3 regions of the Mesorhizobium marinum genome follow, and region 3 is predicted to be linked to each of the others. Evidence: riboswitches for the same ligand, from Rfam matches in the RefSeq annotation. Region 3 holds a riboswitch; each other region holds the start of a gene.
The links. Region 3 has a riboswitch for thiamine pyrophosphate ahead of thiB (thiamine ABC transporter substrate binding subunit). Riboswitches for the same ligand answer to the same signal wherever they lie in the genome.
Positions count from the first base shown of each region.

Region 1: linked by a shared signal. The riboswitch ahead of thiC (phosphomethylpyrimidine synthase ThiC) and the one ahead of thiB (thiamine ABC transporter substrate binding subunit) in region 3 are both predicted to bind thiamine pyrophosphate.
Region 2: linked by a shared signal. The riboswitch ahead of thiD (bifunctional hydroxymethylpyrimidine kinase/phosphomethylpyrimidine kinase) and the one ahead of thiB (thiamine ABC transporter substrate binding subunit) in region 3 are both predicted to bind thiamine pyrophosphate.

Region 1 covers NZ_JBFOCI010000002.1:112,420-124,935, reverse strand. The annotation lists gene thiM (hydroxyethylthiazole kinase) at 1-171, opposite strand, end outside; partial or broken gene thiC (phosphomethylpyrimidine synthase ThiC) at 175-1,977, opposite strand; TPP riboswitch at 2,091-2,208, opposite strand; gene ABUE31_RS06080 (aldehyde dehydrogenase family protein) at 2,383-3,819, shown strand; gene ABUE31_RS06075 (NAD-dependent epimerase/dehydratase family protein) at 3,902-4,801, shown strand; gene ABUE31_RS06070 (SDR family oxidoreductase) at 4,805-5,569, opposite strand; gene ABUE31_RS06065 (ABC transporter permease) at 5,584-6,582, opposite strand; gene ABUE31_RS06060 (ATP-binding cassette domain-containing protein) at 6,595-7,338, opposite strand; gene ABUE31_RS06055 (substrate-binding domain-containing protein) at 7,734-8,729, shown strand; gene ABUE31_RS06050 (FadR/GntR family transcriptional regulator) at 8,819-9,586, shown strand; gene ABUE31_RS06045 (amidohydrolase family protein) at 9,707-10,561, shown strand; gene ABUE31_RS06040 (endonuclease/exonuclease/phosphatase family protein) at 10,662-11,579, shown strand; gene ABUE31_RS06035 (diphosphate--fructose-6-phosphate 1-phosphotransferase) at 11,676-12,516, shown strand, end outside.
Region 2 covers NZ_JBFOCI010000002.1:125,664-132,202, forward strand. The annotation lists gene thiE (thiamine phosphate synthase) at 1-534, shown strand, start outside; gene thiD (bifunctional hydroxymethylpyrimidine kinase/phosphomethylpyrimidine kinase) at 590-1,405, opposite strand; TPP riboswitch at 1,466-1,585, opposite strand; gene ABUE31_RS06105 (LysR substrate-binding domain-containing protein) at 1,666-2,583, opposite strand; gene ABUE31_RS06110 (helix-turn-helix domain-containing protein) at 2,961-3,623, shown strand; gene ABUE31_RS06115 (VOC family protein) at 3,575-3,970, opposite strand; tRNA gene ABUE31_RS06120 (tRNA-Met) at 4,240-4,316, opposite strand; rRNA gene rrf (5S ribosomal RNA) at 4,446-4,560, opposite strand; rRNA gene ABUE31_RS06130 (23S ribosomal RNA) at 4,652-6,539, opposite strand, start outside.
Region 3 covers NZ_JBFOCI010000010.1:39,360-51,875, reverse strand. The annotation lists gene ABUE31_RS21925 (phosphoserine transaminase) at 84-1,259, shown strand; gene serA (phosphoglycerate dehydrogenase) at 1,383-2,981, shown strand; gene ABUE31_RS21915 (fumarylacetoacetate hydrolase family protein) at 3,077-4,231, shown strand; gene ABUE31_RS21910 (DMT family transporter) at 4,241-5,134, opposite strand; gene ABUE31_RS21905 (adenylosuccinate synthase) at 5,332-6,627, shown strand; gene ABUE31_RS21900 (hypothetical protein) at 6,700-8,214, shown strand; gene ABUE31_RS21895 (ABC-F family ATP-binding cassette domain-containing protein) at 8,211-10,013, opposite strand; gene ABUE31_RS21890 (thiamine diphosphokinase) at 10,021-10,659, opposite strand; TPP riboswitch at 10,762-10,864, shown strand; gene thiB (thiamine ABC transporter substrate binding subunit) at 10,909-11,910, shown strand; gene thiP (thiamine/thiamine pyrophosphate ABC transporter permease) at 11,886-12,516, shown strand, end outside.

The DNA of each region.
Region 1 (12,516 bases), on a different contig from region 3:
GGCAATCGCAGCGAACTCACCGGCTTCCTCCTCCGCGTGAACCATGGCCGGCGATGCGCCCGCCGCGAGCAGGACGTTGGCGGCGACGTTCATAGCCACATAGTTGGTGATGCACTGCACGAGCGGTGCGGTCTCGCGCATGCGGGCGAACAGAAGGGAAGGGCTGGTCATCGCTCAGGCCTCCTGCCCGACGGGCATGTAGAGGTCGCCGCCGTCGCGATATCTTGCCGCCATCGCCGCCAGCCCTTCCTTCTGCGCCTCGGCGCGGATGTCGTGGCTGATCTTCATCGAGCAGAATTTCGGGCCGCACATGGAGCAGAAGTGCGCCACCTTGTGCGCCTCCTTGGGCAGCGTCTGGTCGTGAAAGGCGCGCGCCGTCTCCGGGTCGAGCGAGAGGTTGAACTGGTCTTCCCAGCGGAACTCGAAGCGTGCCCGCGACAGCGCGTCGTCCCTGATCTTGGCGGCGGGATGGCCCTTGGCGAGGTCGGCGGCATGGGCGGCGATCTTGTAGGTGATGACGCCCGTCTTGACGTCGTCTCGGTCGGGCAGGCCGAGGTGCTCCTTCGGCGTGACGTAGCAGAGCATGGCGGTGCCGAACCAGCCGATCATCGCCGCGCCGATGCCCGACGTGATGTGGTCGTAGCCCGGAGCGATGTCGGTGGTGAGCGGCCCGAGCGTGTAGAAGGGCGCCTCGCCGCAGACTTCGAGCTGCTTGTCCATGTTCTCCTTGATCTTGTGCATCGGCACGTGGCCGGGCCCCTCGATCATCACCTGGCAATCCCTGGCCTAGGCGATCTTCGTCAGCTCGCCGAGCGTTTCGAGTTCGGCGAACTGCGCCGCGTCGTTGGCGTCGGCGATCGAGCCGGGACGCAGGCCGTCGCCAAGCGAAAATGCCACGTCATAGGTTCGGCAGATGTCGCAGATCTCCTCGAAATGTTCGTAGAGGAAGCTCTCCCTGTGGTGGTGCAGGCACCACTTGGCCATGATCGAGCCGCCCCGGCTGACGATGCCGGTGACGCGGTCGACGGTGAGGTGAATGTAGGCCAGGCGCACGCCGGCATGGATGGTGAAATAGTCGACGCCCTGCTCGGCCTGCTCGATCAGCGTGTCGCGGAACACCTCCCAGGTCAGGTTCTCGGCGATGCCGCCGACCTTTTCGAGCGCCTGGTAGAGCGGCACGGTGCCGATCGGCACCGGCGAATTGCGCACGATCCAGTCGCGGATGTTGTGGATGTTGCGCCCGGTGGAGAGGTCCATCACGGTGTCCGCGCCCCAGCGGGTCGCCCACACCATCTTCTCGACCTCCTCGGCCATCGACGAGGTGACGGCCGAATTGCCGATATTGGCGTTGATCTTGACCAGGAAATTGCGGCCGATGATCATCGGCTCGCTCTCGGGATGGTTGATGTTGGACGGGATGATGGCGCGGCCCCGCGCCACCTCGTCGCGGACGAATTCGGGGGTGACGAAGTCGGGAACGGCGGCGCCGAAGCTTTCGCCGTCGCGCTCCAGCTTCATCCTCATCTGCTCCCGGCCAAGGTTTTCGCGGATCGCGACGAATTCCATCTCCGGCGTGACGATGCCGGCGCGGGCATAGGCGAGCTGGGTGACGGCGCGGCCGTCGGTGGCGCGCAAGGGCGCGTTGCGGACCGGGAATTCGGGCGTCAGCCGGTCGGGCGAGACGAAGCCGTTGTCCTCCGGCTTCACCGCGCGGCCGTCATAGCGTTCGACGTCGCCGCGGGCGAGGATCCATTGTTCGCGCAGGCGCGGCAGGCCGCCCTCGATGTCGATCGTCGCCGATAGGTCGGTGTAGGGGCCGGACGAATCGTAGACCGTGACCGGCGGCTCGCCGGCGCTGGGATGGACCGAAATCTCGCGCATCGGCACCCGGATTGAGGGATGGATGCTTCCGGCCCTGTGGACCTTCCTCGACGCGGGAAGTTTGCCCGTCGTGACGGTCGGGGTTTGGGCATTCATGCGTTGAGCCTCCTCTTCTGCAGGAGACCCAGTCCATGCGATGAGGAGGAACAGAGGTTTGGCAATCGGACTTCGGGCGTGGATGAACCCGAATGCTCCAGCCGGAGACCGGCCTGCTGCGCCTCGCACCGTCCCTACGCCAGTATGAACTGGATCAGGTTCGACGGGTCACTGCGCTGCGCGAAGCCAGCAGTATCTCAGCCCCTTGTCGGGACCCCCCTGGTGAAGTCGTCATCTAGCGAACCGGTCCGACCGATGTCAACTTGGTCCGGCGCGATCGGGCGGAAGCGGGCAGGCGATCGCCATCCGGTCGTGTCGCAGGGGTCGAATTTGCTTTAAGCATGCGTCATTGCCCTGTATTCAGCCTGCGGCCACCAACAAAAACCGACGGACAAGGGCAGACCCATGACTTTGCATCAGAACTTCATAGCCGGGAGCTGGGTTGACGCGGGAGAGGCCGCCGAGAATATCAATCCCTCCGACACGGGCGACGTGGTCGGCCGCTACGCGCGCGCATCGCGCGAGCAGGCCGAACAGGCGATCGCCGCGGCGCGGGCCGCGTTTCCGGCGTGGTCGCGCTCCGGCATCCAGCAGCGCCACGATATCCTGAAAAAGGTTTCCGACGAGATCGTCGCGCGCAAGGACGAGCTTGGAAGGCTGCTCGCCCGCGAGGAAGGAAAGACGCTGCCCGAGGCGACCGGCGAGGTGCTGCGCGCGGCGCAGATCTTCGACTTCTTCTCCGGCGAGACGCTGCGCCTGTCGGGCGAAAAGCTGCCGTCCACCCGTCCCGGCATCGATGTCGAGCTCACCCGCGAGCCGGTCGGCGTCATCGGCATCATCACGCCGTGGAACTTTCCGATCGCCATTCCCGCATGGAAGATCGCGCCGGCGCTCGCCTATGGCAACACGGTCGTCTTCAAGCCGGCCGATCTCGTGCCGGGCTCGGCCTGGGCGCTCGCCGACATCATCGTGCGCGCCGGGGTTCCCGAAGGCGTCTTCAACCTCGTCATGGGCCGCGGCTCGGTGGTCGGCGACACGCTGCTCAACAGCCCCGGCGTCGACGCGATCACCTTCACCGGCTCGGTCGGCACCGGCAAGAAAGTTGCCGCCGCCTGCGTCGAGCACATGCGCAAGTTCCAGCTCGAGATGGGCGGCAAGAACCCGCTCGTGGTGCTCGACGACGCCGACCTCGACGTTGCGGTCGACGTCGCCGTCAACGGCGCCTTCTTCTCGACCGGCCAGCGCTGCACCGCGTCCTCGCGGCTCGTCGTCACCGAGGGCATCCACGACAGGTTCGTCGCGGCGGTCGGCGAGCGCCTGAAGGCGCTTGTCGTGGACGACGCGGTGAAGCCGGGCACCCATGTCGGGCCGGTGGTCGACCAGAGCCAGCTCGACCAGGACATGTCCTACATCGACATCGGCAAGCAGGAAGGCGCCAGGCTGGCGTTCGGCGGCGACCTGCTCAAGCGCGACACGCCCGGCTTCTACCTGCAGCCGGCGCTGTTCACCGAGACGACCGCCGGGATGCGCATCAACCGCGAGGAAATCTTCGGGCCGGTCGCCAGTGTCATGCGGGTGAAGAACTACGACGAGGCGCTGGCCGCCGCCAACGACACCGTCTTCGGCCTGTCGTCGGGCATCTGCACGACCAGCTTGAAGCACGCCTCGCACTTCAAGCGCAACGCCGAGGCCGGCATGGTGATGGTCAACCTGCCGACGGCGGGCGTCGACTACCACGTGCCGTTCGGGGGCCGGAAAGGGTCGTCCTTCGGCCCGCGCGAGCAGGGCCGCTATGCCGCCGAATTCTTCACCACGGTGAAGACGGCCTACACGCTCCCGTAGGCGCGGCCCGCGAATTGCCTCGCCGCCGGGCTTGCGTCCGGCGGCAACTCCCTGCAAATGTCAGACAAATAGGGAGATCGAGATGGGCAAGCGGATCATGTTCACCGGCGGCAGCGGCAAGGCCGGCCGGCACGTCGTGGATTATCTGGTCGGGAAGGGGCACCAGGTGCTCAACATCGACACCAGGCCGCTCGACAATCCGAAAGTCCGCACGCTGATCACCGACATCACCGACAGCGGCCAGGTGTTCAACGCGCTGTCGAGCTACATGGGCCTGCACGAGTTCGACCCGTCGCTGCGGCCCAAGCCGGTCGACGCCGTCGTCCATTTCGCCGCCATCCCGCGCATCATGATCACGCCCGACAACGAGCTGTTCCGCGTCAACACGATGGGCACCTACAACGTCATCGAGGCGGCGGTTAAGCTCGGGATCAAGAAGATCGTGATCGCGTCGAGCGAGACGACCTACGGCGTGGTCTTCGCCAACGAACCCAGGGATCCCGCCTATTTCCCGCTCGACGAGGCGTACGACGTCGATCCGATGGATTCCTACGCGCTATCCAAGGTGGTCAACGAACAATGCGCCCGCGCCTTTGCGCTGCGCAGCGGCTTCGACATCTACGCGCTGAGGATCGGCAACGTCATCGAGCCGCACGAATACGAAGGCTACATCCCGAAATGGATCAAGGATCCGGCCTTCCGCAAGCGCATCGCCTGGAGCTACATCGATGCGCGCGACCTCGGCCAGATCGTCGACCTCTGCATCGCCAAGAGCGGGCTGGGCTACCAGGTCTTCAACGCGGCCAACGACGATCCGTCGGCCGCCCTGACGACGCAGGAACTGCTCGACCGCTTCTATCCTGAGGTTCCGCTGAAGCGGAAGCTCGGCAAGTACGAGTCGCTCTATTCCAACCGCAAGATCAGGAAAGTGCTCGGCTTCAAGCAGCAGCACAACTGGCGCAAATACGCGCCGAAGACATAGGACTCACACCGAAACGGTCATGCCGCCGTCGACGAACAGCGTGTGGCCGTTGACGAAGGACGACGCGTCGGAGGCCAGGAAGACGGCCGCGCCGACGAGTTCCTCGACCGCGCCCCAGCGGCCGGCGGGCGTGCGCTTTTCCAGCCAGGCGTTGAAGTCCGGGTTCTCGAACAGCGCCGTGTTGAGTTCGGTCTTGAAGAAGCCCGGCGCGATGGCGTTGACCTGGATGCCGTGCCGCGCCCAGTCGGCGCACATGCCGCGCGTCAGGTTCTTCACAGCGCCCTTGGTCGTCGTGTAGGGCGCGATCGTCTCGCGCGCGAGTTCGCTCATCACCGAGGCGATGTTGATGATCTTGCCGCGCCGGCGCGGGATCATGCGTTTCGCCACGGCCTTGCCGACATTGAAGACGCCGGTCACGTTCACCTGCAGCAGTTCCTGCCACTTGTCGTCCGGGAACTCGTCGAGCGGCTTGCGGAACTGCACGCCGGCATTGTTGACCACGATGTCGATCGGGCCGAGCTCCCGCTCGATCCGGTCGATCTCGGCGCCGACGGCGGCCGCATCGACGACATCGAACACCGCGGCCTCGACGTCATGCCCTTCGCCGCGCAGCGTGGCGACCGCCTTGCCTATCTTTGCCGCGGTGCGGCCGTTCAGCACGACTTTCGCGCCGTGTGCCGCGAGCCCCTTGGCCAGCGCGTAGCCGATGCCCTGGCCGGAACCGGTGACGAGGGCGATCCGGCCCTTCAGGCTGAACAGGTCTGACATGAATTGTGCTTGCCCTAGTCGCTTTGGCGGAAATTGCGGATGCGGTCGAACAGCACCGCCAGGATGATCGCGCCGCCGATGAAGGTGCCCTGCCAGAAGGCGTTGATGCCGAGCAGGCCGAGGCTGTTGCGGATGATCTCGATGAGCGCAGCGCCGACGAGCGCGCCGAAGGCGGTGCCGACGCCACCGGCGAGGTTGGCGCCGCCGATGACGGCGGCGGCGATCACCTGCAGTTCCAGGCCGGCGCCGAGGTTGGTGGTGATGGCGCCGAGCCAGCCGGTCTGGATGATGCCGGCGATGCCGGCCGACAGCGCCGAGATCATGTAGACGGCAACCTTGATGGGCTTGACCGGAACGCCGGTCAGCGTCGCCGCGTGCTCGTTGCCGCCGATGGCGTAGACATGGCGGCCGAATTTCGTCCAGCGCAGAACGAAGCCGGTGATCAGCGCCAGCACGATCATGTAAAGCACAGGATTGGCGATGCCGAGGAACCAGGCGCCGCCGCCGAGCGCCAGCAGCTTGTCGTGGTCCGGCCCGAACTCGAAGACGACCGTGTTGCCGGAGGCGACCATCGCCAGGCTGCGGGCGATCGACAGCATGCCAAGCGTCACCACGAAGGGCGGGAAGCCGAGATAGGCGATCAGCACGCCGTTGAAGGCGCCGACCACAAGCGCGGTGGCGACGGCGGCGGCGATGCCGACCTCGATGCCCCAGCCGGCGTGCATGGTGACGCCGAGGACCATGCTGCAGAGGCACAGCACGGAGCCGACCGACAGGTCGATGCCGCCGGTGATGATAACCAGCGTCATGCCGAGCGCGATGATGGCTACGAAGGTGACGTTGCGGGTGATGTTGTAGAGGTTCTTGGCCGTCGCGAATGAATCGGTCGCGAAGGACAGATAGAGGCAAGCCAGCAGGACCGCCACCAGCACCCAGAAGGTCTGCGTGCCGACGATCCGGCTGACCAGGCCGTGCTGCTTGTGGGCTATGGTCTGGTCGAGCGTAACAGCCATTCCCGCTTCCCCCTACGCCGCCATCTCGATCGCGCCGGTGATCAGGCCGGTGACCTCCTCGGGCGAACTGCTGCCGATCGCCTTGTCGGCGACCTTGCGGCCGCGCCGCATGACGATCACCCGGTCGGCCACCGAGAACACGTCGGGCATGCGATGGCTGATCAGGACGACGGCGATGCCCTTGTCGCGCAACTGGCGTATGAGGTGCAGCACCTCGGCGACCTGGCGCACGGAGATCGCCGCCGTAGGCTCGTCCATCAGCACGATCTTCGCCTCCGAAAGCATGGTCCGGCCGATCGCCACGGCCTGCCGCTGGCCGCCCGACATCTGCTTGACGAGGTCGCGCGGGCGCGTCTCGGACTTCAGCTCCCTGAAGATTTCAGCAGCGCGGTTGTACATGGAGGCATAGTCCAGCACGCCGAACGGGCCGACGCCGCGACGCAGCTCCCGCCCGAGGAAGACGTTGGCGGCGGCCGTGAGATTGTCGCACAGCGCAAGGTCCTGGTGGACGATCTCGATGCCGTGGCGGCGCGCATCGACCGGCCGGTGCATGACGAGGTCGGTCCCCTCCATCCGGATGGTGCCTTCGCTCGGGCGATAGTTGCCGGCGATCATCTTCACGAGGGTGGACTTTCCGGCGCCGTTGTCGCCCATCAGCCCGACGACCTCGCCGGGGCTCAGCGAAAACGAAACGTCGCTGACCGCCTGGATGGCGCCGAAGTGCTTCGAGACGTTGATCAGTTCGAGAACCGCCACGACTTGCAACCTCCCCGGCCTTGGTCAGGCATCGCGCCCTACCGGCCCGCTGACGGTCGTCGCCTGCTGTCCTCCCGAGGCAACGATCGGGGGCATTTACGCAAACAGGCGCGCGGGCGTCAATCGATAGTCCGGCGACCAATCGTCAATTTTGTAAGACAAATAGGACAATACCCGTTGACGCATGAAACGCGCCGATATTAGCTTGCCGCCTTGTTTGGGAAGCATGCTCGTGCTCGCGACTGGCGCTGCCGGCCCGGACCTCGGCTGCTATGCGATCACGGGAGTTTGTCGGCTCGACGCCATGCGCGGACGCGATCCGCGTGCGGCCCAGGTCCGGGCCGATGCGTGCGGCGCGCACCTCCGTGCTCGCCTGGTTCAATGGGAGGAAGGATATGAGGAAGCTTCTGTTGCTGGCCGCAACCGCGGCGATGGCGCTCGGCGCAAGCCAGGCGCTCTCACAGGAGAAGAAGCAGCTTGTCATCGTGGTGAAGGGCCTCGACAACCCGTTCTTCGAGGCGATCAACCAGGGCTGCCAGAAGTGGAACTCCGAGAACGCAAGCTCGGAATATGAATGCTTCTACACCGGTCCCGCGTCGACGTCCGACGAAGCCGGCGAAGCGCAGATCGTGCAGGACATGCTCGGCAAGCCGTCGACCGTCGCGATCGCGATCTCGCCGTCCAACGCCAAGCTGATCGCGCAGTCGATCAAGACGGCGAACCCGACCATCCCGGTGATGACCCTCGACGCGGACCTCGCCAAGGAAGACTCGGCGCTGCGCAAGACCTATCTGGGCACCGACAACTACCTGATGGGCAAGCGCATCGGCGACTACATGAAGGAAGCGCTGCCGGCCGGCGGCAAGGTCTGCTCGATCCAGGGCAACCCGGGCGCCGACAACATCCTGCGCCGCGCGCAGGGCTGGCGCGATTCGCTGTCCGGCCAGGAGGGGCTGGCCGAACTGAAGGGCGAAGGCGGCTGGACCGAAGTCGCGGGATGCCCGGTGTTCACCAATGACGATGGCGCCAAGGGCGTGCAGGCGATGACCGACATCCTCGCCGCCAACCCCGACCTCGTCGGCTTCGGCATCATGGGCGGCTGGCCGCTGTTCGGCGCGCCGCAGCCCTACCGCGACCTGTTCAAGCCGATGGCCGACAAGATCGCCGCCAACCAGTTCGTGATCGGCGCCGCCGACACGATCGGCGAAGAGGTGGCGATCGCCAAGGAAGGCCTGGTGACCGCTCTCGTCGGCCAGCGGCCGTTCGAGATGGGCTACAAGGCGCCGACGGTCATGATCGACCTGATCGAAGGCAAGGAAGTCGCCGACCCGGTGTTCACCGGTCTCGACGAATGCACCAAGGACACGGCCGACACCTGCATCCAGAAGTAGGCGGACCGAGGACGCGCCCGGGTTCGGGCGCGTCCGCTTCTTGCTCGCCCTGCCGAAAGTGCGATAGCAACCTGCAGGGGGATCGACTCATGCGACGCATCAAGGAAACCGCTTCCGCCACCGGCCCGGCTCCGATCGAACGGAGCAGGGGAAGCGGCGCTTCGCTTGCCGCCGGATCGAGCGTGCACGCCTCCCTCGCCAACGAGATCGGGATGCGCATCGTGCGCGGCGACTATCCGCCCGGCACCATCCTGCCGAACGAGGCGAAGTGGTCGGAGACATTCGACGTCAGCCGGTCGGCGGTGCGCGAGGCGATCAAGATGCTGATGGCCAAGAGCCTCCTGTCATCGCGGCCCAAGGTCGGCAGCTGGGTCGAGCCGCGCGAGCGCTGGAACCTGCTCGATCGCGACGTGCTCGGCTGGTACGCCATGGCGCCCGACCGCGAGGGGTTCCTGCGCACCGTCCAGGAGTTCCGTCACATCATCGAGCCGGACGCGACGGCGCTTGCCGCAGAGCGCCGCTCCGAGGAGGAGATGGCAGAGATCAGCAAGGCATGCCGGGAAATGGGAGACGCGACGTCGCTGGCCGCCCGCACCCACGCCGACACGCGCTTCCACCTGGCCATCCTGCGGGCGTCGGGCAACGAATTGCTGGTTCCGCTTGGCGTGCTGATCGAATCGGCGCTCAACAATCTGTTCGTCGTGGTCACCCGCGAGACGGCTGATGTGCGCCACGCGCAGAAGCTGCACGAGGCGATCGAACGCAACGTCAGGCTGAAGCGTCCGGAAGCGGCCCGCGCGGCCGTCCGGCGGCTGCTCGCCAACACCGACAAGGTCATCGGGCGCGGGTCTCTCTGACCGGGCACGGTCACGGCAGCGCCGGCGCCTTGCCGGCGGCGGCAATGATCGCTTGCGCTCCGATGACCGACCGTCGCATGAAAGGCGTCCCCAAAGACGTCCAAGTTCAAGGAGGACAGCGTGCTCGTCGATACCCACCTGCATCTCATCGACCAGTCCCGGCTCGGTTATCCGTGGCTCGACGGCGCGCCCGCGCTCAACCGCGATTTCCTCTACGCAGAATATGCGCGTGATGCGCAGAAGGCCGGCGTCACCGACGTGCTCCACATGGAAGTCGACGTGGCGCCGGAGCAGATTGCCGGCGAGATCGCGTTCGTGCGCGAGCAGTCGAAGAAGCCGGGCAGCCTGATACGCGGCGCGATCTCCGCCTGTCGACCCGAGGAGGAGGGGTTCGAGGCCCTGCTCGAACGCGCGCTGGCGGATCCCTTCGTCAGGGGTTTCAGGCGCATCCTGCACACCGTGGACGACGACATCTCGCAAGGGGCGCTGTTCCGACAGAACGTCAGGCGGCTCGCCGGCACGCGGCTCACCTTCGACATCTGCATGTTTCCGCGCCAGCAGCCGCTGGCGCTGGCGCTGGCGACGCTCGCCCCCGACGTGACCTTCATCCTCGACCATTGCGGCGTTCCCGACATCAAGGGCGGCGACTTCGACGCCTGGAAGCGCGGCATCTCCGAACTCGCCGCAAGGCCCAACCTGATGGCCAAGGTGTCGGGCATCGTCGCCTATGCCGACGGCGACACATGGACGGCCGCCACGCTGCGCCCCTATGTCGAGCACATCATCGACTGTTTCGGCTGGGAGAGGGTCGTCTGGGGCAGCGACTGGCCGGTCTGCACGCTCGGCGGCGGACTGCTGGCGTGGATAGCGGCGACGCACGCCGTACTTTCCGGCTGCTCCAACGACGAGCGCGAAGCGCTGTTCTGGCGCAACGCCGACCGCATCTGGAACCTCGGACTGTCGGTCGGCCGCTGACGCGCCGGCGCCGATAACGGAACCTTCAACGCCCGCCTGCTTTTCCTTGCCGGCGGCTGCCGTTAACACTGTCGTCAGGAAAGTCCACCAGGGTTACCTCATGACCAAGAGCCGCCTTGCCTTCCTCGATCCGGTGCTGCTTGCCCGGCTGCGGAGGAACTCGCGGCTCAGCACCATCAAGAGCAGGCTGAGGAACCGGCTGCAGGCCATGCAGTCGGTGGACGCCCACGCAAAGCCGCGGCGGGCGGCAAGGCCGCACGGCGACCACGAACTGGTCGTCGCCTCCTACAACGTGCACAAGTGCATGGGCACGGACGGACGCTTCGAGCCGGGCCGCATCGCGTCGGTCATCGCGGAGCTGGATGCCGACGTCGTCGCCATCCAGGAGGCGGACAAGCGGTTCGGCCGCCGCCACGGGCTGCTCGACCTCGAGGCGCTCGAGAAGGAGGCCGGGCTGACGCACATCCCGACCTCGGAGCGGCCGCACGGCCACGGCTGGCACGGCAACGCGCTGTTCCTGAGGCGGGGCGAGGTGCGCGCCATGCGCCGGCTGGCCCTGCCGGGGGCCGAGCCGCGCGGCGCGCTCGTCGTCGACCTCGACCTGCCGGCCGGCCCACTTCGCCTCGTCGCGGCGCATCTCGGCCTGCTGCGGCGCAGCAGGCGCTGGCAGGTGCGCTCCATCCTCGACGCCATCGAGCACGGGCCGCGCCTGCCGATCCTGCTGGTCGGCGACTTCAACGAATGGCGCCCGGGCCGAAAATCGTCGCTGCATGAGTTGAGGCCGGTGTTCGGGCCGCTCAGCCACGCGCATTTCTCGTTTCCGTCCTATTTCCCGGTCGTCGCGCTCGACCGCGTGATCGGATCGCCGGGCCTGGTCACGGCCATGGAAGTGCATGACAGCACGCTGGCGCGGGTCGCGTCCGACCACCTGCCGCTGAAGGCGACGATCGACATACCGGCGGCGTTGCGCGAAATGCACGGAAACGAGCAACTGGTGCTGTCCGAGGCCGGCGAGTAGGCGGCGCGCGGCGCCAAGTCTGCCGTTGCGCTTGCCGGCAAAGACGGGCATGTGTGCCGCAACGGCAGACAGGCATTCCCGGAGAGGATTTTCGAGATGGCAGAGACCTTCGTGATCGCGCAGGGCGGCGGGCCGACGGCGGTGATCAACCAGACGGTGGCCGGCGCGACGCTGGAGATCCGCAAGCGCTACCCGAAGGCGCGCGTGCTCGGCGCCCGCCATGGCGTTCGCGGCGTTCGCGACGGCGATTTCGTGGTGCTCTCCGACCTGCCGGAGGCGCAACTGCGCCTGTTCGGCGGTACGCCGAGCGCCGGCCTCGGCTCGACCCGCGACAAGCCCGACGCGGCCTATTGCGACCTCGTGCTGAAGGGGCTGCAGAAGGCAGACGCGCAGGCCTTCATCTATATCGGCGGCAACGACACCTCCGGCACGCAGCAGATCCTGACCGACGCGTCGGGCGGGTCGATCGCCTTCGTGCATGCGCCGAAGACCATCGACAACGACCTGATGGAAAACGACCACACGCCGGGCTTCATGTCGGCCGCCGAATTCGTCGCCGGCGCCTTCCTCTCGGTCGACCTCGACTTTCGCGCGCTGCCGGGCGTCTATGTCGCCATCGTGATGGGCCGGCACGCCGGCTTCCTGACCGCGGCGTCGGCGGCGTGGCGGCTCGACGAGGAAAGCGGCCCGCACCTGATCTACGTGCCGGAGCGCGCCTTCTCGGTCTCCCGCTTCATCGACGACGTCAAGCGCACGCTGGACAAGCACAAGCGCTGCGTCGTCGCGGTGTCCGAGGGCGTGCAGACCGCCGACGGCACCTCGCTGGTCGAAAGCATCGTCGGTCCCGACAAGGTCGAGCGCGACGCGCATGGCAACGTCAAGCTGTCGGGCAGCGACCTGAACCGCGCCTTCGAGCATGCGCTGGCGGAGGGCCTGC
Region 2 (6,539 bases), on a different contig from region 3:
GTCCAGCTTCGCGACAAGGCGGCAACCACCGCCGCCCTTGTCGAGACCGGCCGCGAGCTGAAGGCGGCGCTGGCCGGCACCGGCGTCCCGTTGATCGTCAACGACGACCTGGAGGCCGCCGTCGCCATCGACGCCGACGGCTTTCACGCCGGGCAGGACGACGTGCCTGCTGAGGTCGCGCGCCAGCGGCTTGGCCCCGGCCGGATTCTCGGTCTCTCGGTCGAGACGGAAGCCGCCGTCGAGGCGATCGACGTCGGCGTGGTCGACTATGTCGGCGTCGGTCCGGTCTTCGCCACCCCGACCAAGCCCGACCACAAGCAGCCCATCGGTCTCGACGGGCTGGCCCGGCTCGTCCGCCTCTGTCCCCTGCCTTCCGTTGCCATCGGCGGATTGAAGCAGGCGCATGCCGCCCCGGTCCTTGCCAGCGGCGCGGGCGGGATGGCGGTGGTCTCCGCGATCTGCGGGCAACCCGATCCGCAGGCCGCCGCCCGGTCGCTGTCACGGTCGATCGAGGCCTGGCGCCTGTCGCACTGACGACCCGGCGACGGAGAACCGCGCGGCCGAAAGCGCCGGCCTCGGATAGTGGGCCTCAGGCGGCCGGCCACAGGCGATGGAAATGATGCAGGGGGCCATGGCCATGCCCGACCTCGAGCGTGCCGCTCGCCGCAAGCGCGCCCTGCAAGTAGCTTTTCGCCTGTCCCACGCTCTCCTCCACGGTGTTGGATGGCAGCAGCGCTGCGATCGCCGCCGACAGCGTGCAGCCGGTGCCGTGGTCGTTCTTCGTCTTGATGCGCGGCGCGGACAGTTCGATCGTCGCCGATTCGCCGTGCAGGATGTCGATGCTGGTTTCCGGATCCTCCATGTGCCCGCCTTTCAGCAGCACCCATCGGGAGCCGAGCCGATGCAGTTCGACCGCCCGCAAGCGCATCTCCCCGAGCGACCAGTCGGGCTCGGTGCCGAGCAGCACCGCCGCTTCCGGCAGGTTCGGCGTGATCACTGTGGCGAGCGGAACCAGAAGCCCGCGGACGGCGTCGACCGCCGCCGGATCGAGCAGGTGATGGCCGCTCTTGGCGACCATCACGGGGTCGAGCACGACGTTCGCGGCCCGATGTCGCCCCAGGCTTCCGGCGATTGCCTCGGCGATTCCGGCGTTCGCCACCATGCCGATCTTGACCGCGTCGATCCTGACGTCGTCGAAGACGGCGTCGATCTGCTCTGCGACGAATTCGGGCTCGAGCGCGACGTAGGAGCGCACCCCTTGCGTGTTCTGGGCCACCACCGCGGTGATGGCCGACGTCGCGTAGGCCCCGAGCGCCGAGAACGTCTTGATGTCGGCCTGGATACCGGCGCCGCCGGACGGATCGGTCCCGGCGATCGTCAGCACGTTGGCGACGGCGCCGCCCATGGCGCTCGGTGAAGGGTTCGGGTTGGACATTGCGGCCTCGCTGCAGAGACCGGAGAAGGAGCGGTTCGCCGTGACCAGTCCCTTCGCCGGCATGATCCGGATCAGGTTCAAAGGGTCACGGCGCTGCCTTTTGGGCCCGGCCGAATCTCAGCCCCCTGCGGGGCACCCCTCGGTGAAGGGCGATGTGTAGCAAGCCCGGCGCGGCGATGCATCCGCCATTTCGTCCCGACCGGAACGCCGCGAGGGCGCCGCGTCGGCCGTCAGGCTGCCGGGCGATCAACAGGCACGCCGCCCACCTCGGAGACGATCCAACGATAGAGCGCGTTGGCGGCCGGCTGGTCCAGCTTCCCGTTCGGCATCACGAAATGATAGCCGTTCTCGGTCGGCAGCGGCCGGTCGACGACGACCCTGAGCTGCCCCCCCTGCAATTCCTGCTCGATGAGATAGAGCGGCAGCAGCGCGACCCCGAGTCCTGCCGACGCCGCCTCGATCACCATCGCGAACTGGTCGAATCGGTGTCCCTGGTAGGAGGCTGTCGTCTCAACGCCCGCCAGCGCGAACCAGTCGGACCAGGCCTTGGGGCGCGTCGCGAGATGCAGCAGCGGAAGCTGCGCCAGCGTCTCCGCCGTTTGCGGCTCCGCATGCCCGGCCAGCACCGGGCTGGCCACCGGCACGATCACCTCCTGGCAGACATAGCGGCAGGTCGCATTGGCCCAGACCGGCTGGCCGTAGTGAATGGCCGCGTCGAAACCCTGTTCCTCGAGATCGAACGGCTCGGAGCGCGACGCAATGTCGAGCACGACTTGGGGATGCGCCGCGAGAAAGCCTGGCAGCCGCGGCGTCAGCCAGCGCGCCCCGAAGGTCGGCAGCGTGGCAAGCCGCAGCAGCGACGCCTTCGAGCCGGCCATGGCGCGCAGCATCGCCGCCTCCCCCTGCTGCAGGAGCTTGCGCGCGTCCGGCAGGAATTTTCGGCCGGCCTCGGACAGCACGACGCGCTGGCGCACGCGCTCGAACAGCAGCACGCCGAGCTGTCGCTCCAACTCGCCGATCTGCCGGCTGACCGTGCTCTGGGTCAGGCTGAGTTCACGCCCCGCCTGGGTCACGCTGCCGTGCCGGGCGGCGCTCTCGAAGGCCTGCAGCTTGCCGAGGTCGGGGATCAGTGCGCGCGAAAGGGTCATGCAGTACTCGCAACATTCATACTGGATTCTGAACGAAAGCTGTCCTCAAGAGGGTTACATAACGACGTGGGCGCATCAAGTCGCCGGACAGGACGCTGCCAGATCCTCATCCGGCGCCATCGTCAGGCAGCTGCCGCTCACCCCCAAACGAGCGCCGGCTCCCAATAGGTTAGTCGGCAAACTCAGGTCTGCCGGGCTGCTCCCAGGGGCCGTGTCTTGCGTTGCCGGAATCGCATGCCGGAGACTTTTGCGATAGGGATGTCGGGCCCATCCGACGTCGTGCATGTCGGATTGGGCCGGTGGGCAACCGCGTCCGCGCTGTTCTGCCCCACCCGGAAAATCATGCGGCGGCCCCGAACCGCGCCAGGTGCTGGACGATGACGACGAACCCCGGCTTCCATTGCTGGCGCCACCGGGCGCGCGACGACGAAAGTTTGATCGTCTTTCCAGACGGGTGCCGGGATGTGCTGATCATCAGACCGAAGCGGGGACCGGTCCAGATCCTCCTGACCGCGCTCGACGTCCGGCCGCGGCATGCGCATCTTGCCGCAGGCGACGACGTCGTCGGCTACCGTCTGCGGCCGGGAACGACCATGTCTCCCGCCGAACTGGAGGCCATTCGACGCGCGCCGGCGCAATCGCAGCAAATCCTAGCCAACGCTTCCCGCAGCGGGACCGACGCGGGCGATGCGATCCAGCTGCTTTCGGAACCGGGCATCACCGTCGCGCGCGCGGCAAGACGTCATGGCGTATCGCTTCGGACGCTGCAGCGCCATTTCATTTCCAGCGACCTGCCGCCGCCCGACTTCTGGCGACAGCTTTCCAGGGCGCGACGGGCCGCAGCCATGCTGGGGCAGTCCGAACCACTGGCGGTGATCGCCGGCGAATGCGGTTTCAGCGACCAGGCGCACATGAGCCGCGATCTCCGACGCTGGTTTTCGTCGACGCCGGCGCAACTCAGCCGGAGCCCGCTGGCGCTCGAACTCTTGCGTCAGCCCGCGCTCGGCAACTGGACCGGCGAACAGATCTCGACCAGATAGCCGTCGGGGTCGCTGACATAGGACGTCGTCTGTCCCCACGGCTCGTCCCGCACGGCCTGGACCGGCGCCGCACCGGCCGCGACGGCGCGATCGTACGCCGAGTTTACGTCCTGGGTCTCGAAGGCGATTTCGAAGACCGGCGCCTGTGGCGACGGACTGCCCGGGGCCTTGCCCAGCTCCCGCATCAGCCGCTTCGATGAAAAGGCGAGCCTGGTCTGGCCGGTGGAAAGCTCGCCATAGTCTCCCGACTCGTGAAGGAATCGCCGCTCGAGGTTGAAGGCGCGTTCGTAGAACGCCAGTGCCCTGGCGACATCGTCGACATAGAGGATGGTGTATCGGAAGATCATGCTTCTCTCCGGCAGGCGCGTGATCCATTTCAATGGACGCCAGGGCGTCTTTTGTCTTGAAGGATCGCGACAGGGCCGGCCATCGGTCGCAGGCCGGCGGCACCGCTCGCGCGAGGAACTGCCGCGAACGCGCCAAGGAAGCGACGGCATTTCGAGCTGGCGAGAGAAGCCGAAGGGCACAACCGGGATGCGGCGCAATGTCGCCCGAATGGCTACGGTGTCCCCAAAAGCAAAAAACCCCGCCGGTAAGGCGGGGTTTTCAGAAAGTTTGGTTGCGGGGGCAAGATTTGAACTTGCGACCTTCAGGTTATGAGCCTGACGAGCTACCGGGCTGCTCCACCCCGCGCCACCGGACCGACTGCCGAGGCAGACTGTCCTTGAGAAGCTGTCCCGTCAAACGAAAGGGCCGCTTTCGCGGCCCGAAATCCCGTTTGGCGGGCCGTCGTAAGAGAAGATTTCAACATGCGCTTTGCAGACCTGGCAGCGACTTACTCTCCCGCGTCTTGAGACGAAGTACCATCAGCGCTGGGGCGTTTCACGGCCGTGTTCGGAATGGGAACGGGTGCAGCCACCCCGCCATAACCACCAGGTCGGCAAAGAGCATGTTGTGTTTTCGAGAAGCTGTTCTTGACGTGCCGTCCGATCAGAGCCGTTCAGGCGCGATGGGCACAGAGAATGAGAACGATCAAGCCGATCGAGCTATTAGTACCGGTAAACTTCATGCGTTGCCGCACTTCCATACCCGGCCTATCAACGTGGTCGTCTTCCACGGCTCTCAGGGAATACTCGTTTCAAGGTGGGTTTCCCGCTTAGATGCCTTCAGCGGTTATCCCGTCCGGATATAGCTACCCTGCAATGCGGCTGGCGCCACAACAGGTCCACCAGAGATCCGTCCATCCCGGTCCTCTCGTACTAGGGACAGATCCTTTCAATATTCCTACACCCACGGCAGATAGGGACCGAACTGTCTCACGACGTTCTGAACCCAACTCACGTACCGCTTTAAATGGCGAACAGCCATACCCTTGGGACCTGCTCCAGCCCCAGGATGCGATGAGTCGACATCGAGGTGCCAAACAACCCCGTCGATATGGACTCTTGGGGGTCATCAGCCTGTTATCCCCGGCGTACCTTTTATCCGTTGAGCGATGGCCCTTCCACACGGGACCACCGGATCACTATGACCGACTTTCGTCTCTGCTCGACTTGTCAGTCTCGCAGTCAGGCAGGCTTATGCCATTGCACTCAGCGAACGATTTCCGACCGTTCTGAGCCCACCATCGCGCGCCTCCGTTACTCTTTAGGAGGCGACCGCCCCAGTCAAACTACCCACCACACATTGTCCCGGACCCGGATAACGGGCCGCGGTTAGACATCCATAGAGATAAGGGTGGTATTTCAAGGGTGGCTCCACCAAGGCTGGCGCCCTGGCTTCAAAGCCTACCACCTATCCTACACATGCCACTACGAATGCCAATGTGAAGCTATAGTAAAGGTGCACGGGGTCTTTCCGTCTAACCGCAGGAACCCCGCATCTTCACGGGGAATTCAATTTCACTGAGTCTATGCTGGAGACAGCGGGGAAGTCGTTACGCCATTCGTGCAGGTCGGAACTTACCCGACAAGGAATTTCGCTACCTTAGGACCGTTATAGTTACGGCCGCCGTTTACTGGGGCTTCGATTCAGAGCTTGCACCCCTCCTCTTAACCTTCCAGCACCGGGCAGGCGTCAGACCCTATACGTCGCCTTGCGGCTTCGCAGAGCCCTGTGTTTTTGATAAACAGTCGCTACCCCCTGGTCTGTGCCACCCTCCACTGCTTGCGCAATAAAGGGTCACGCTTCTTCCGAAGTTACGCGTGCAATTTGCCGAGTTCCTTCAGCATAGTTCTCTCAAGCGCCTTGGTATACTCTACCAGTCCACCAGTGTCGGTTTCGGGTACGGTTTATAAGGAGGAGCTATTTCCTGGAACCACTTCGCCGCCAGATCAATCCGATAAGACCTGACGACACACGTGATCCGTCACTACCTCCAAGCTCACGAATATTAACGTGATTCCCATCGTCTACGCATTTCTGCCTCGACTTAGGGGCCGGCTAACCCTGCTCAGATTAACTTTAAGCAGGAACCCTTGGACTTTCGGCGGGGGTGTCTCTCACACCCCTTACGTTACTCATGTCAGCATTCGCACTTCTGATACCTCCACCGCCCCTCACAGGTACGGCTTCATCAGCTTACAGAACGCTCCGCTACCGCTCACGATTGCTCGTGAACCCTAAGCTTCGGTGTATGGCTTTAGCCCCGTTACATTTTCGGCGCAAAGACCCTTATTTAGACCAGTGAGCTGTTACGCTTTCTTTAAATGATGGCTGCTTCTAAGCCAACATCCTGGTTGTTTTGGGATCCTCACATCCTTTCCCACTTAGCCATAACTTGGGGACCTTAGCTGTAGGTCAGGGTTGTTTCCCTTTTCACGACGGACGTTAGCACCCGCCGTGTGTCTGCCGACTAGTACTCCTGGGTATTCAGAGTTTGCTTAGGTTTGGTAATCCGGTGAGGACCCCTAGCCC
Region 3 (12,516 bases):
GACGCGGTCGTGGCGAAGGCATATCGCCGCCAGTGGGACACCTCTCCCCAACGAGAGGCTTTCTATCTGGAAGGATAGCCACGATGACGACGACCCAGAAGCCCGGACTCCGTCCGGCAAACCCCCATTTTTCATCAGGCCCTTGCGCGAAACGTCCCGGCTGGTCGCCGGCGGCGCTCGAAAATGCCGCGCTCGGCCGCTCCCATCGCGCCAAGATCGGAAAGGCCAAGCTCGAGCAGGCGATCGACCTGACGCGTGAGGTCCTAGAGGTTCCGGCCGACTATCGCATCGGCATCGTTCCCGCCTCCGACACCGGCGCGATCGAGATGGCGCTGTGGTCGCTGCTCGGCGAACGCGGCGTCGACATGGTTGCCTGGGAGAGTTTCGGCGAGGGCTGGGTCACCGACGTGGTCAAGCAGCTCAGGCTCGCCGACGTGCGCGTCATTCGGGCGCCCTACGGCGAACTTCCCGATCTCGGGGGCATCGATTTCGACCGCGACGTGGTGTTCACCTGGAACGGCACGACCTCCGGCGTACGCGTCCCGAACGGCGGTTTCATTCCCGCCGATCGCAAGGGCCTCACCATATGCGATGCGACGTCGGCGGCCTTCGCCCAAAAGCTGGATTTCGCAAAACTCGATGTCGTGACCTTCTCCTGGCAGAAGGCGCTCGGCGGCGAGGGCGCGCACGGCATGCTGATCCTCAGCCCCCGCGCAGTGGCGCGCCTGGAGAGCTACAAGCCGGCATGGCCGCTGCCGAAGATCTTCCGCCTGACCTCGAACGGCAAGCTGATCGAGGGCATCTTCAAGGGCGAGACGATCAACACGCCCTCCATGCTCTGCGTCGAGGACTACATCGATGCGCTGGAATGGGCGCAGTCGATCGGCGGGCTGGATGGGCTCGTCGCGCGCGCGGACGCCAACACCCGGGCGATTTCCGACTGGGTGGCGAAGACGCCCGCTGTCGAGTTCCTGGCGTCGGTCGAGGAGACGCGCTCGAACACCTCGGTCTGCCTGCGCTTCGCCGACCCGGCGGTTGCAGGTCTCGACGACGCCGGCCAGCAGGCCTTCGTGAAGGGTTTTGTCGCGCTGCTCGAGGCGGAAAAGGTCGCCTACGACATAGCCGGTTACCGTGACGCCCCGCCCGGCCTGCGCATCTGGTGCGGCGCGACCGTCGAGACCGCCGACGTCGCGGCGCTGCTGCCTTGGCTCGCCTGGGCCTTCGCCACGCAGAAGGCGACGCTCAAGGCCGCGGCCTGACTTTTTACCCTCCCCCGCGGGGGGGAGGGCCCGGACCACATCCTTCAGACAATCCACGCCCGCCCGGTCGTTCGGCGACCGATCTCCCAGGGGGGAGGCGGGCAACCGCAGAGGACAACACCCATGCCCCGCGTACTTGTTTCCGACAAGCTGTCGCCGACCGCCGTGCAGATCTTCAAGGACCGCGGCGTCGACGTCGACTACATGCCTGAAGTCGGGCCCGACAAGGAGAAGCTGCTCTCGATCATCGACCAGTATGACGGCCTCGCGATCCGCTCCGCCACCAAGGTCACCGAAAAACTGATCGCCGCCGCGACCAACCTGAAGGTGATCGGCCGCGCAGGCATCGGCGTCGACAACGTCGACATCCCTGCTGCCTCGCGCAAGGGCATCATCGTTATGAACACGCCCTTCGGCAACTCGATCACGACAGCCGAACACGCCGTCGCGATGATGTTCGCGCTGGCCCGCCAGCTGCCCGAGGCGAACGCGTCGACCAAGGCCGGCAAGTGGGAGAAGAACCGCTTCATGGGCGTCGAGATCACTGGCAAGACGCTCGGCGTCATCGGCTGCGGCAACATCGGATCGATCGTCGCCACGCGCGGCGTCGGCCTCAAGATGCACGTCGTCGCCTTCGATCCGTTCCTGTCGGAATCGCGCGCTTCCGAACTCGGCGTTGAGAAGGTCGAGTTCGACGAACTCCTGGCCCGCGCCGACTTCATCACGCTTCACACGCCGATGACCGAGAAGACGAAGAACATCATCAACGCCGACTCGATCGCGAAGATGAAGACGGGCGTCTACATCATCAACTGCGCGCGCGGCGGCCTGATCGTCGAAGCAGATCTGGTGGCGGCCCTGAAGAGCGGCAAGGTCGCCGGCGCGGCGATCGACGTGTTCGAGGTCGAACCCGCGAAGGAGAGCCCATACTTCGACCTGGAGAATGTCGTCGCGACGCCGCATCTCGGCGCCGCGACGACCGAGGCGCAGGAAAACGTCGCCCTGCAGATCGCCGAACAGATGTCCGACTACCTGATGAAGGGCGCCGTCTCCAACGCCATCAACATGCCCTCCATCACCGCGGAGGAAGCGCCGCGGCTGAAGCCCTTCGTCAAGCTCGCCGAAGTGCTCGGCTCCTTCGTCGGCCAGGTGACGGAGGAACCGATCAAGGAAGTCGAGATCGTCTTCGACGGCGCGACGGCCCAGATGAACACGCGGGCCCTGATCAGCGCGGCGCTCGCCGGCCTGATCCGGCCGCAGGTCGCCGACGTCAACATGGTGTCGGCGCCGATCATGGCCAAGGAGCGCGGCATCATGCTGTCGGAGGTCAAGCGCGACAAGTCGGGCGTCTTCGACGGCTACATCATGCTGAAGGTTACGACGCCGAGCATGACGCGCACGATCGCCGGCACCTGTTTCTCGGACGGCAAGCCCCGCTTCATCCAGATCAAGGGCATCAACCTCGACGCGGAAGTCGGCCAGCACATGCTGTACACGACCAATGCCGACGCTCCCGGCATCATCGGCCTGCTCGGCACGGTCTGCGGCCAGAACGGCGTCAACATCGCGAACTTCCAGCTCGGCCGCAACAGGCCGGGCGGCGACGCGATTGCGCTGCTTTATCTGGATGCGCCGTTCCCCGAAGACGTGCTCGCGCAGGTGCGCGCGCACCAGGCGATCGATTCGGCCAAGCGGCTGCAGTTCGACGTCGGGCTGACGTAGACGCGGCCGTCGCCACGCGACATGCTTGACCCGGACGTTCAAAGCCTGCTTTCAGGGTGGATCTGAAAAGAGCCGGGATGGAGCGCACGATGGCCATGGGTGAAATTCGACTGCCGGCCGACGGCGTTTTCCTGGGCCGCGCCATGGCTGACGGCTGGGCGCATCCGGCCGTCGTCACCGTGCGTGACGGCACGGTCTTCGACATCACGTCGCGGGCCGCGCCGACCTCGCGCGACGTCTGCGAGCAAGCCGATCCGGCCAGCTACGTCGCCGGCGCACCGGGCAAGCCGATCGGCACGCTTGCCGACATCGCCGCGAACAGCAACGTTGCCGTCAGGGACCCGAAAAGGCCCCACCTCTTGTCGCCGGTCGATCTGCAGGCGGTGAAGGCGGCGGGCGTCACCTTCGTCGTTTCCCTCCTCGAGAGGGTGATCGAGGAGCAGGCCCGGGGCTCGGCCGAGAAGGCCGATGCGATCCGTGCGGATATCGCATCGCTCATCGGCCACGATCTTTCGAAGCTCAAGCCGGGGTCCGATGAGGCGGCGGCGGTCAAGGCCAAGCTGATCGCGCGCGGGGTGTGGTCGCAATATCTGGAAGTCGGCATCGGGCCGGACGCCGAAGTCTTCACCAAATGCCAGCCGATGGCGTCGGTCGGCTTCGGAGCCGACGTCGGCCTGCATCCCGTGTCGACCTGGAACAATCCGGAACCGGAAGTCGTCGTGGTCGCATCGAGCGCCGGCAGGATCGTCGGTGCGACGCTCGGCAACGACGTCAATCTGCGCGACGTCGAGGGGCGTTCCGCGCTCCTGCTCGGCAAGGCCAAGGACAACAACGCCTCGGCGTCTCTCGGCCCGTTCATCCGGCTTTTCGACACGGGTTTCTCGCTCGACGACGTGAAGACGGCGGTTGTCGGCCTGAGGGTCGAGGGAACGGACGGCTTCGTGCTCGACGGCGAAAGTTCGATGGCCGAGATCAGCCGGTCGCCGGAGGAACTCGTTGCCGCGGCGATCGGCCGGCACCACCAGTACCCGGACGGGTTCGTGCTCTATCTCGGCACCATGTTCGCCCCGGTCAAGGATCGCGGCGAGGCGGGCAAGGGGTTCACGCATGCCGTGGGCGACGTCGTCACCATCTCGACCGGGAAGCTCGGCGCGTTGGTGAACCGGGTCGGCCTGTCGCCGGACTGTCCCCCCTGGACCTATGGCGCGAGCCACCTGATGCGCGACCTGGCGAAGGCCGGGCTCATCTGACGCCTGCCCTCAGGCCGCGGCCTTCCGGCGGCTGCTGCGCTCGGCGAGCCAGATGCCGCCCAGCACCAGGGCGAGCGCTACGCCGTGGTAGAGGTGCAGGTCTTCGCCGAGCAGAAACACCGACATCAGCGTGCCGAACACCGGCACGAGGTTGACGAACAGTCCCGCTCGGTTGCCGCCGATGAACTCGATGCCGCGGATGTAGAACATCTGCGCCAGCATCGAAGGGAAGATCGCGGCATAGGCGATGACGGCCAGGCCGCGCGAGTCGGGCATGATCGCGTTCTGCGACGCGATCTCGACCGCGGTGAACGGAAGCGATGCGAGGAAGCCTCCGGCGGCGAGCGCGATCATCAGGCTCTGCCAGTGGATCTGCGGCCTGAACCGCAGCGCGACCGTGTAGCCGGCATAGGCGGTAATCGCGCCGAGCATGAGAAGGTCGCCGAAGTTGAGGTCGAGCGCGAGCAGCCTTCGGGGATCGCCATGGCTCGCGGTGATCGCCACGCCGACGAAGGACACCAGGAACCCGACGATCTGCGCCATGCTGGCGCGCTGTCCGAAAAGCAGGAAATTCGCGATGATGATGAGCATCGGGATGCCCGCCTGCTCGATGCTGGCGTTGATCGCCGACGTGTAGAGAACCGCCGAATAGAGCGCGACGTTGAAGAGGCTGAAGCCGGCCGCCCCGAGAAGCAGGAGATAAAGCGCCCGGCGCCGCACCTCGGGCCAGTCCACGGCAAATCTGCGCCACCCCAAGGCGCTGAGGATGACGAGCGCGATCCCCCAGCGCGACGTGTTGAGCACCATCGGAGAGACGTGGCCGACGGCAAACTTTGCGGCGACGGCGTTGCCGGCCCAGAAGATCGTCGTTAGCAGGAGCAGGAGGTAGGCGGTGCGGTACATGTCCGGGCCCGGTTGGACGGCCAGTCGAACATCGCACCTAGCGGCGGGCGCGCTGCAAGTAAATGGTGCCGTGCCGGCATCTTGTTGTGCCTGTGCCGGAAGCGGAAAGAAATGTCGCGCTGCGCAAGGCTTGCCGCTATAGAGGCCTGTCGTCGCGTCGCGGCGACGCTGCAGCATGGTGATCGAAGGAAGGTATCATGGCCAACGTGGTGGTCGTCGGCTCCCAGTGGGGCGACGAGGGCAAGGGCAAGATCGTCGACTGGCTGTCGGAACGCGCCGACGTGGTCGTGCGCTTCCAGGGCGGCCACAATGCCGGCCACACGCTTGTCATCGACGGCAAGGTCTACAAGCTGTCCCTTCTGCCATCCGGCGTGGTCCGCCCCGGCAAGCTGTCGATCATCGGCAACGGCGTCGTCTTCGATCCGCATGCGTTTGTCTCCGAACTCGCGAAGCTGCGGGCCGAAGGCGTCGACGTGAAGCCCGATCGCCTGAAAATCGCCGAAAACACGGCGCTTATCCTGTCCCTGCACGGGGAACTGGACCGGATGCGCGAGGCGAAGGCCGCCAAGGGCACGAAGATCGGAACGACTGGACGCGGCATCGGCCCGGCCTATGAGGATCGGGTGGGCCGTCGCGCGATCCGCATCATGGACCTCGCCGACCCCGCCACGCTGCCGGCCAAGGTCGACCGTCTGCTCGCCCATCACAATCCGCTGAGGCGCGGCCTCGGCGAGGCCGAATGCGATCCGCAGACGATCCTCGACGAACTCACTTCGGTTGCCGACAAGGTCCTGCCCTACATGGACCGGGTGTGGAAGGTGCTCGACGATCACCGCCGCGCCGGCAAGCGAATTCTCTTCGAGGGCGCCCAGGGGACCCTGCTCGACATCGATCATGGCACCTATCCCTTCGTCACCTCGTCGAACACGGTCGCCGGGCAGGCCGCCGCTGGTTCGGGCGTCGGACCGAGCGCGATCGACTACGTGCTCGGCATCACCAAGGCCTATACGACGCGCGTGGGCGAGGGGCCGTTCCCGACCGAGCAGCAGAACGAGGTCGGCGAGTTCCTGGGTACGCGCGGGCACGAATTCGGCGTCGTCACGGGACGCAAGCGCCGCTGCGGCTGGTTCGACGCCGTGCTCGTCCGCCAGGCCGTCGCAGTCAACGGAATCAAGGGCATAGCGCTGACAAAGCTGGATGTCCTCGACGGTCTCGAAGAGATCAAGGTGTGCGTCGGCTACCTGCTGGACGGCGAGGTCATCGACTATCTGCCGGCCAGCCAGGGCGCGCAGGCGAGGGTCGAGCCGGTGTACGAGACGCTCGAAGGCTGGTCGGGAACGACGGCCGGCGCGCGCAGCTGGAACGACCTTCCGGCGCAGGCGGTGAAGTACGTTCGCTACATCGAGGAACTGATCGGGGCTCCGGTGGCGCTTCTGTCCACAAGCCCGGAGCGGGACGACACGATACTTGTGACGGACCCGTTTCAAGATTAGTTAATGAGCTCCCCGGCATAATTCGGTCAATGACTTAACGCATCGCGGGTACCGGCACACAGGTCGAATGGAATGGCAGATTTCGTAGCGGTTCTGAAAAAGACCCTCGACGGCATGGGTGAAACCACGCCGGCGACCCGTCAGCGTGTCTACGACAAGGCGCGCCAGACGGTCGCCGCCAAGCTGGCCGCCATCAACCCGCCGCCGCCGCCCAGCGTCGCAGATCGCCAGCGCCGCGCGCTGGAAGACGCCATCGCGTCGATCGAGCGCGGCTACGCCGCCAGTTCCGATCCCCTGGCGGAACTGGAAGACGTCTTCGCGTCGCTCAAGAACCCGCAACCCAAGGAACTGGAACGCCCGGTGGTCAAGACCGGCGCGCGGCCGTCGCCGCCGCCCTCGATGCCGGCTCGCCCTGCGGCCCCGGCCGCCCGGCAGCCCGCCACGCCGCCGCCGGCTCCGCCGATGCGCCAGCCGGCTCCGCCTCCGCCGCGCCAGCCGCAGCCCGACCCGTCGAGCATCGAGGCGGATGACGAGCATATGGAATACGCCCGCGCCCGGCAGGAGCCGGCGCGGCGGCGTAGCCTGGCGCCCCTTCTGGTCGCCGCCGTGCTGCTCGCCGTCATCGCTGGCGGCGGCTACGGCATATGGCTCAACCGCGACGCATTCGGTGACCTGTTCGGGATGGGCGGTTCGCAGACCGCGGAAACCACTCCGCCGGCGCCGGCCCAGGATGCGGCCGCCAACGCGCCGCCGATCCAGACCAGCGAGACGCCGAAGTTCACGCAGCGCCTGACGCCGGAGGGCACCGAGAGCGATCCCGGTCCCGCAAACGGTGGCGCGACCGTCGGCGAAGGCACGTCGGTGTCCGCGCTGACGCAGCCGCCGGGCGTCAACCCGCCGATGACGGTCGATCCCGCTGCCGCCCCCGACGGAGGGGACGCGGCGCCGGCCGCCACGGACCAGGCGGCTGCCCCCGACGCTGCCGCTTCGGACGCCACGCTCGCCGTCGCGCAGAAGGCGATCTTCTACGAGGAGCGCACGAGCGCTGCCGAAGGCTCGGCCGAGCCGGGCACCACGGTGTGGTCGCTCGTGCAGGAATCGCCCGGGGGCAACCTGCCGCCCGAGCCGGCGATCCGCGCCGAGGCGACGATCACCGGCAAGGACGTCAAGCTTCGCATGACGATCAAGCGCAATGCCGACCAGTCGCTGCCGGCCAGCCACATCATCGAGATGATCTTCCTGACGCCTGAAGGCTTCCCGGGCGGCGGCATCGACAACATCCTGCGCGTCGCCATGAAGGGTTCCGAGCAGGAGGCCGGCAATCCGCTGATCGGCATCCCGGCGAAGATCGCCGATGGCTTCTTCCTGGTCGCGCTGAACGACGGCAAGGCCGAGACCAACGCCAACCTGACGCTGCTTCGCCGCCAGAGCTGGATCGATATCCCGGTCGTCTACAAGTCGGGGCGTCGCGCGCTCTTCACAATGGAAAAGGGCGTGCCGGGCGACAAGGTGTTCGACGAGGCGCTCAAGGCTTGGGCGGCGGCGTCGGCCAGTTCGTCGGCCGCTCCCGCCGATTCGCCCGGCTAGCCTTCCAGCTCTTCCCGCAGCATCTCCAGTTCCAGCCACTCTTCTTCCATGGCTGACAGCGTCTGCCGCTCCTTTTCCAAGGCCGCGATGGTCTTGGCGAAGGAAGCCGGGTTCTTCTCGTAGAAGGACGGGTCGGCGAGCTGGTTCTCGAGCGTCGAGATGGAGGTCGTCACGGCTTCCATCCTGCCTGGCAGTGTCTCGAGCGAGAACTTCTGCTTGTAGGAGAGCTTCTTCGCGGCGGCCTTGGGCTGGCGTTCGACGGCCTTCTCCGGCGCGGGCGCGCGGGCCTGTGCCTTGCGGTCTTCCAGCTTGGCCCCGCCGCGCTGCGCCAGCATGTCCGAATAGCCGCCGGCATATTCGATCCAGCGTCCGGCGCCGTCCGGCGCGATCACGCTCGTCACGGTTCGATCCAGGAAGTCGCGGTCATGGCTGACCAGCAGGACGGTGCCGGGGAAGCCGGTGATGAGTTCCTGCAGGAGCTCCAGCGTTTCCATGTCGAGGTCGTTGGTGGGCTCGTCCAGCACCAGGAGATTGGCCGGGCGGGCCAGGACGCGCGCCAGGATCAGCCGCGCCCGCTCGCCGCCCGACAGCTCGCGGATCGGGGTCCGCGCCGCCTCGGGCTTGAACAGGAAGTCCTTCATGTAGGCGACGACATGGCGTTCCTCGCCATTGACAAGCAGCGTCTCGCCGCGCCCGTCGGTCAGGAAATGTGCAAGCGTCTCGTTCGGGTCGACCGCCCGCTTCTGGTCGAGCGTCGCGATATCGAGATTGACCCCGAGCCGCACGCTGCCGGAATCGGGTTCCAGTTCCCCTGTCAGCATTTTCAGAAGCGTCGTCTTGCCGGCTCCGTTGGGGCCGACCAGACCGACCCGGTCGCCGCGCTGGATGCGGATCGAGAAATCGTCGACGACCTTGAGGTCGCCAAAACTCTTGGCGATCGACTTGGCCTCGATGACGAGTTTACCGGATTCCGCCGCGTCGCTTGCCGCCATCGTGGCGACGCCCTCGGCGCCGCGGTGCGCGCGGAACGCCTGGCGCATGGTCTGGAGTTCGCCCAGCCGGCGCATGTTGCGCTTGCGCCGCGCCGTCACGCCGTAGCGCAGCCAGTGTTCCTCGCGAACGATCTGGCGCCCGAGCTTGTGCTGCTCGCGCTCCTCCTCCTCGAGGATCGTATCGCGCCATTCCTCGAAATGTGAAAATCCCTTGTCGAGCCGGCGGGTTCGCCCGCGGTCCAGCCAGACGGTGGCGCGGCTGACGCGTTCGAGGAACCGGCGGTCGTGGGAGATCAGCATCAGCGCCGACGACGAGCGGACGAGTTCCTCCTCCAGCCACTCGATGGTGGCCAGGTCGAGATGGTTGGTTGGTTCGTCGAGAAGCAGGATGTCGGGTTCCGGCGCCATCACGCGGGCAAGTGCCGCGCGCCGGGCCTCGCCGCCGGACAGCGTGTCCGGCCTGGCCTCGCCGTCGAGGCCGAGATGGTCGAGCAGGTAGGCCGCGCGGTGCGGGTCGTCGGCCGGTCCGAGTCCCGCCTCCACATAGGCGCGCACGGTCTCGAAACCATCCATGTCAGGCATCTGCGGCAGGTAGCGCACCGTTGCCGAGGGGTGCCGGAACACCTTGCCGTCCTGGGGTTCCACGAGGCCGGCGGCGACCTTCAGCAGGGTGGACTTGCCCGAACCGTTGCGGCCGACCAGAGCGATGCGGTCGCCGGCCGAGACCGACAGTTCGGCGCCGTCGAGCAGCGGCGCGCCGCCAAATGTCAGCAGGATGCCGTCCAGCGTCAGGAGGGGAGGTGGCATCGGAAGGCTAGAGGTCGCCCGGGTAGGGATGGGCAAGCAGCAGCGCGCGTCCGACCCCGATCGAGATGCGCAGGTCGCCGCGCACTTCGTTGGAAAGGGTGAGCGACGAGCCGAACGGAATCTCGACGCCATCGAGCGGCCAGCGCGCGCCCATCACGGTGACGCCGGACAGGTGCGAGAAGCCGAGGATGCTGAACTGGGTGCCATCGTCGAAGTCGAAGTCGCGCGCGCCCGGCAGCAGCGGATGCGCCTCCTGGTTGCCGCTGGTGATCACCACCGGCAGGCCTTCCTTGGCGCGGCGGATGGCAAGCGCGACATGCAGGAACGCATGGTCGACGCGGCCGCCGAAGGCGCCGGCGAGCACGAGCGACGTCGCGCCCCGCTTCAGCGCCTCGGTAACCGCAAGCTCGCCGTCCGTGTTGTCCTTTTCCTCGGGGTAGCGGCTCTGCGGGATGTGGGCGTATTCCGCCGCCAGTTCGGCGGTCGATGAATCGAAATCGCCGACCCACAGTTCCGGCGTGATGCCGAGCGTCTTGGCATGCGTCATCCCGGCGTCCGCGGCGATCACGCGGGCGCCCGCCAACTGGGCGTCGAGGCGCGGTGTGCGCACCAGCCTGCCGCCGAGGAGGATGACAAATCTGCTCATGGCGACGCCCTTACCATGCGCCGTGCCGAAATTGGAAGGCGCAAAGCCGCCCGAATCCAAAAGAAACGCTTGCCTGCCTAAGGCTTGGGCACTATTTGTCGGGCCGCTCTAACGGGGTGCCGGACGTGACCGGCTGAGAGGCAAAAGCCAACCCGCTGAACCTGATCCGGCTTGTACCGGCGGAGGGATTAGACGCTTCGGAAACCCGGCGCCTTTCTTCCCTTCAACCCAATAACGAAGGAGGCGCTGATGCGCACAAGTCTCTGTTCCGTTTTCGCTTTCGCCATCGGCCTCTCGGTCCTGCCCGCCGTGGCCCAGGACAAGCTGACGATCTATACCTATGACAGCTTCACCTCCGAATGGGGGCCGGGTCCGCAGGTGGAGAAGGCGTTCGAGGCCGATTGCGGCTGCGATGTCGAGTTCGTCGCGGTTGCCGATGGCGTCGCCCTGCTCAACCGGCTGAAGCTGGAAGGCAGCGCCACCAAGGCCGACATCGTGCTCGGCCTCGACACCAACCTGACGGCCGAGGCCGCCGCGACCGGCCTGTTTTCGCCCTCCGGCGTCGATCTCGCATCGATCGACGTCCCTGGCGGCTGGAGCGACGACGTCTTCGTGCCCTACGACTACGCCCATTTCGCAGTCGTCTACGACTCCGAGAAGCTGGCGAACCCGCCGGCGAGCCTGGCCGAACTGGTGGATGGCGACCCGAGCCAGAAGATCGTGCTGCAGGACCCCCGCACGTCGACGCCCGGCCTCGGGCTGGTCCTCTGGGTCAAGGCGGTCTATGGCGACAAGGCTGGGGAAGCATGGGCCAAGCTGAAGGATCGCGTCCTGACGGTGACCCCGGGCTGGAGCGAAGCCTATGGCCTGTTCACCAAGGGCGAGGCTCCGATGGTGTTGTCCTACACAACCTCGCCGGCCTACCACATGGTCGCCGAAGGCACCGAGCGCTACAAGGCGCTCGCCTTCGCCGAAGGCAATTACCTGCAGATCGAGGTGGCCGGCATCACCACCAAGGGCGCGAAGAATCCGCTCGCGGCCCGCTTCATCGCGTTCATGACCGGCCCCGGCTTCCAGGACGTCATTCCCGAGACCAACTGGATGCTTCCCGCCGGGCGCACCGACAAGCCGCTCGACCCGGCCTTCGGCAAGCTGCCGCAGCCGGTCAAGACCCTGCTCTTCACGCCAGATGAAGTCGCCGCGAACCGCAAGGACTGGGTTGACGAATGGCTGGCAGCGATGAGCCGGTGACGCGACCGCCGCGCCCTTCACCTCCCCTCGTGCAGGGGAGGGACGGCCGGATCGTCGCCGGCGCGCTCGCGCTGGGAGGCATTGGCCTGCTCATCGGCGGGGCCTTTGCCGGGCTGATCGCGGAGGGCGCGCGCGACTTTGGCGGCGCCGTCGCGGCGCTCGATCCCTACCTCGCGCGGGTCGTCTGGTTCACGCTCTGGCAGGCGACCCTTTCGACCGTCCTGTCGGTGGCGCCGGCCATCCTGGTCGCCCGGGCCTTGTCGCGCCACCCCGCGTTCCCGGGGCGCGCGCTCATCCTCAGGCTGTTTGCCCTGCCGCTGGCGATCCCCGCCATCGTCGCGGCGCTCGGCATGCTGGCGCTGCTCGGCCGCGCAGGGCTCCTCGCGACGCCGCTTTCGGCGCTCGCCGGCGGGGCCGCCTGGCCTGGGATCTACGGCCTCTCCGGCATTCTCGTTGCGCATGTCTTCTTCAACCTGCCGTTGGCGACCCGGCTTTTCCTGGAGGCGCTAGACACGCTGCCGGCCGACCAGTGGCGGCTGGCGAGCCAGTTGGGCATGGGCGCGGGGTCCACGTTCCGGCTTGTCGAATGGCCGGCCATACGAACGG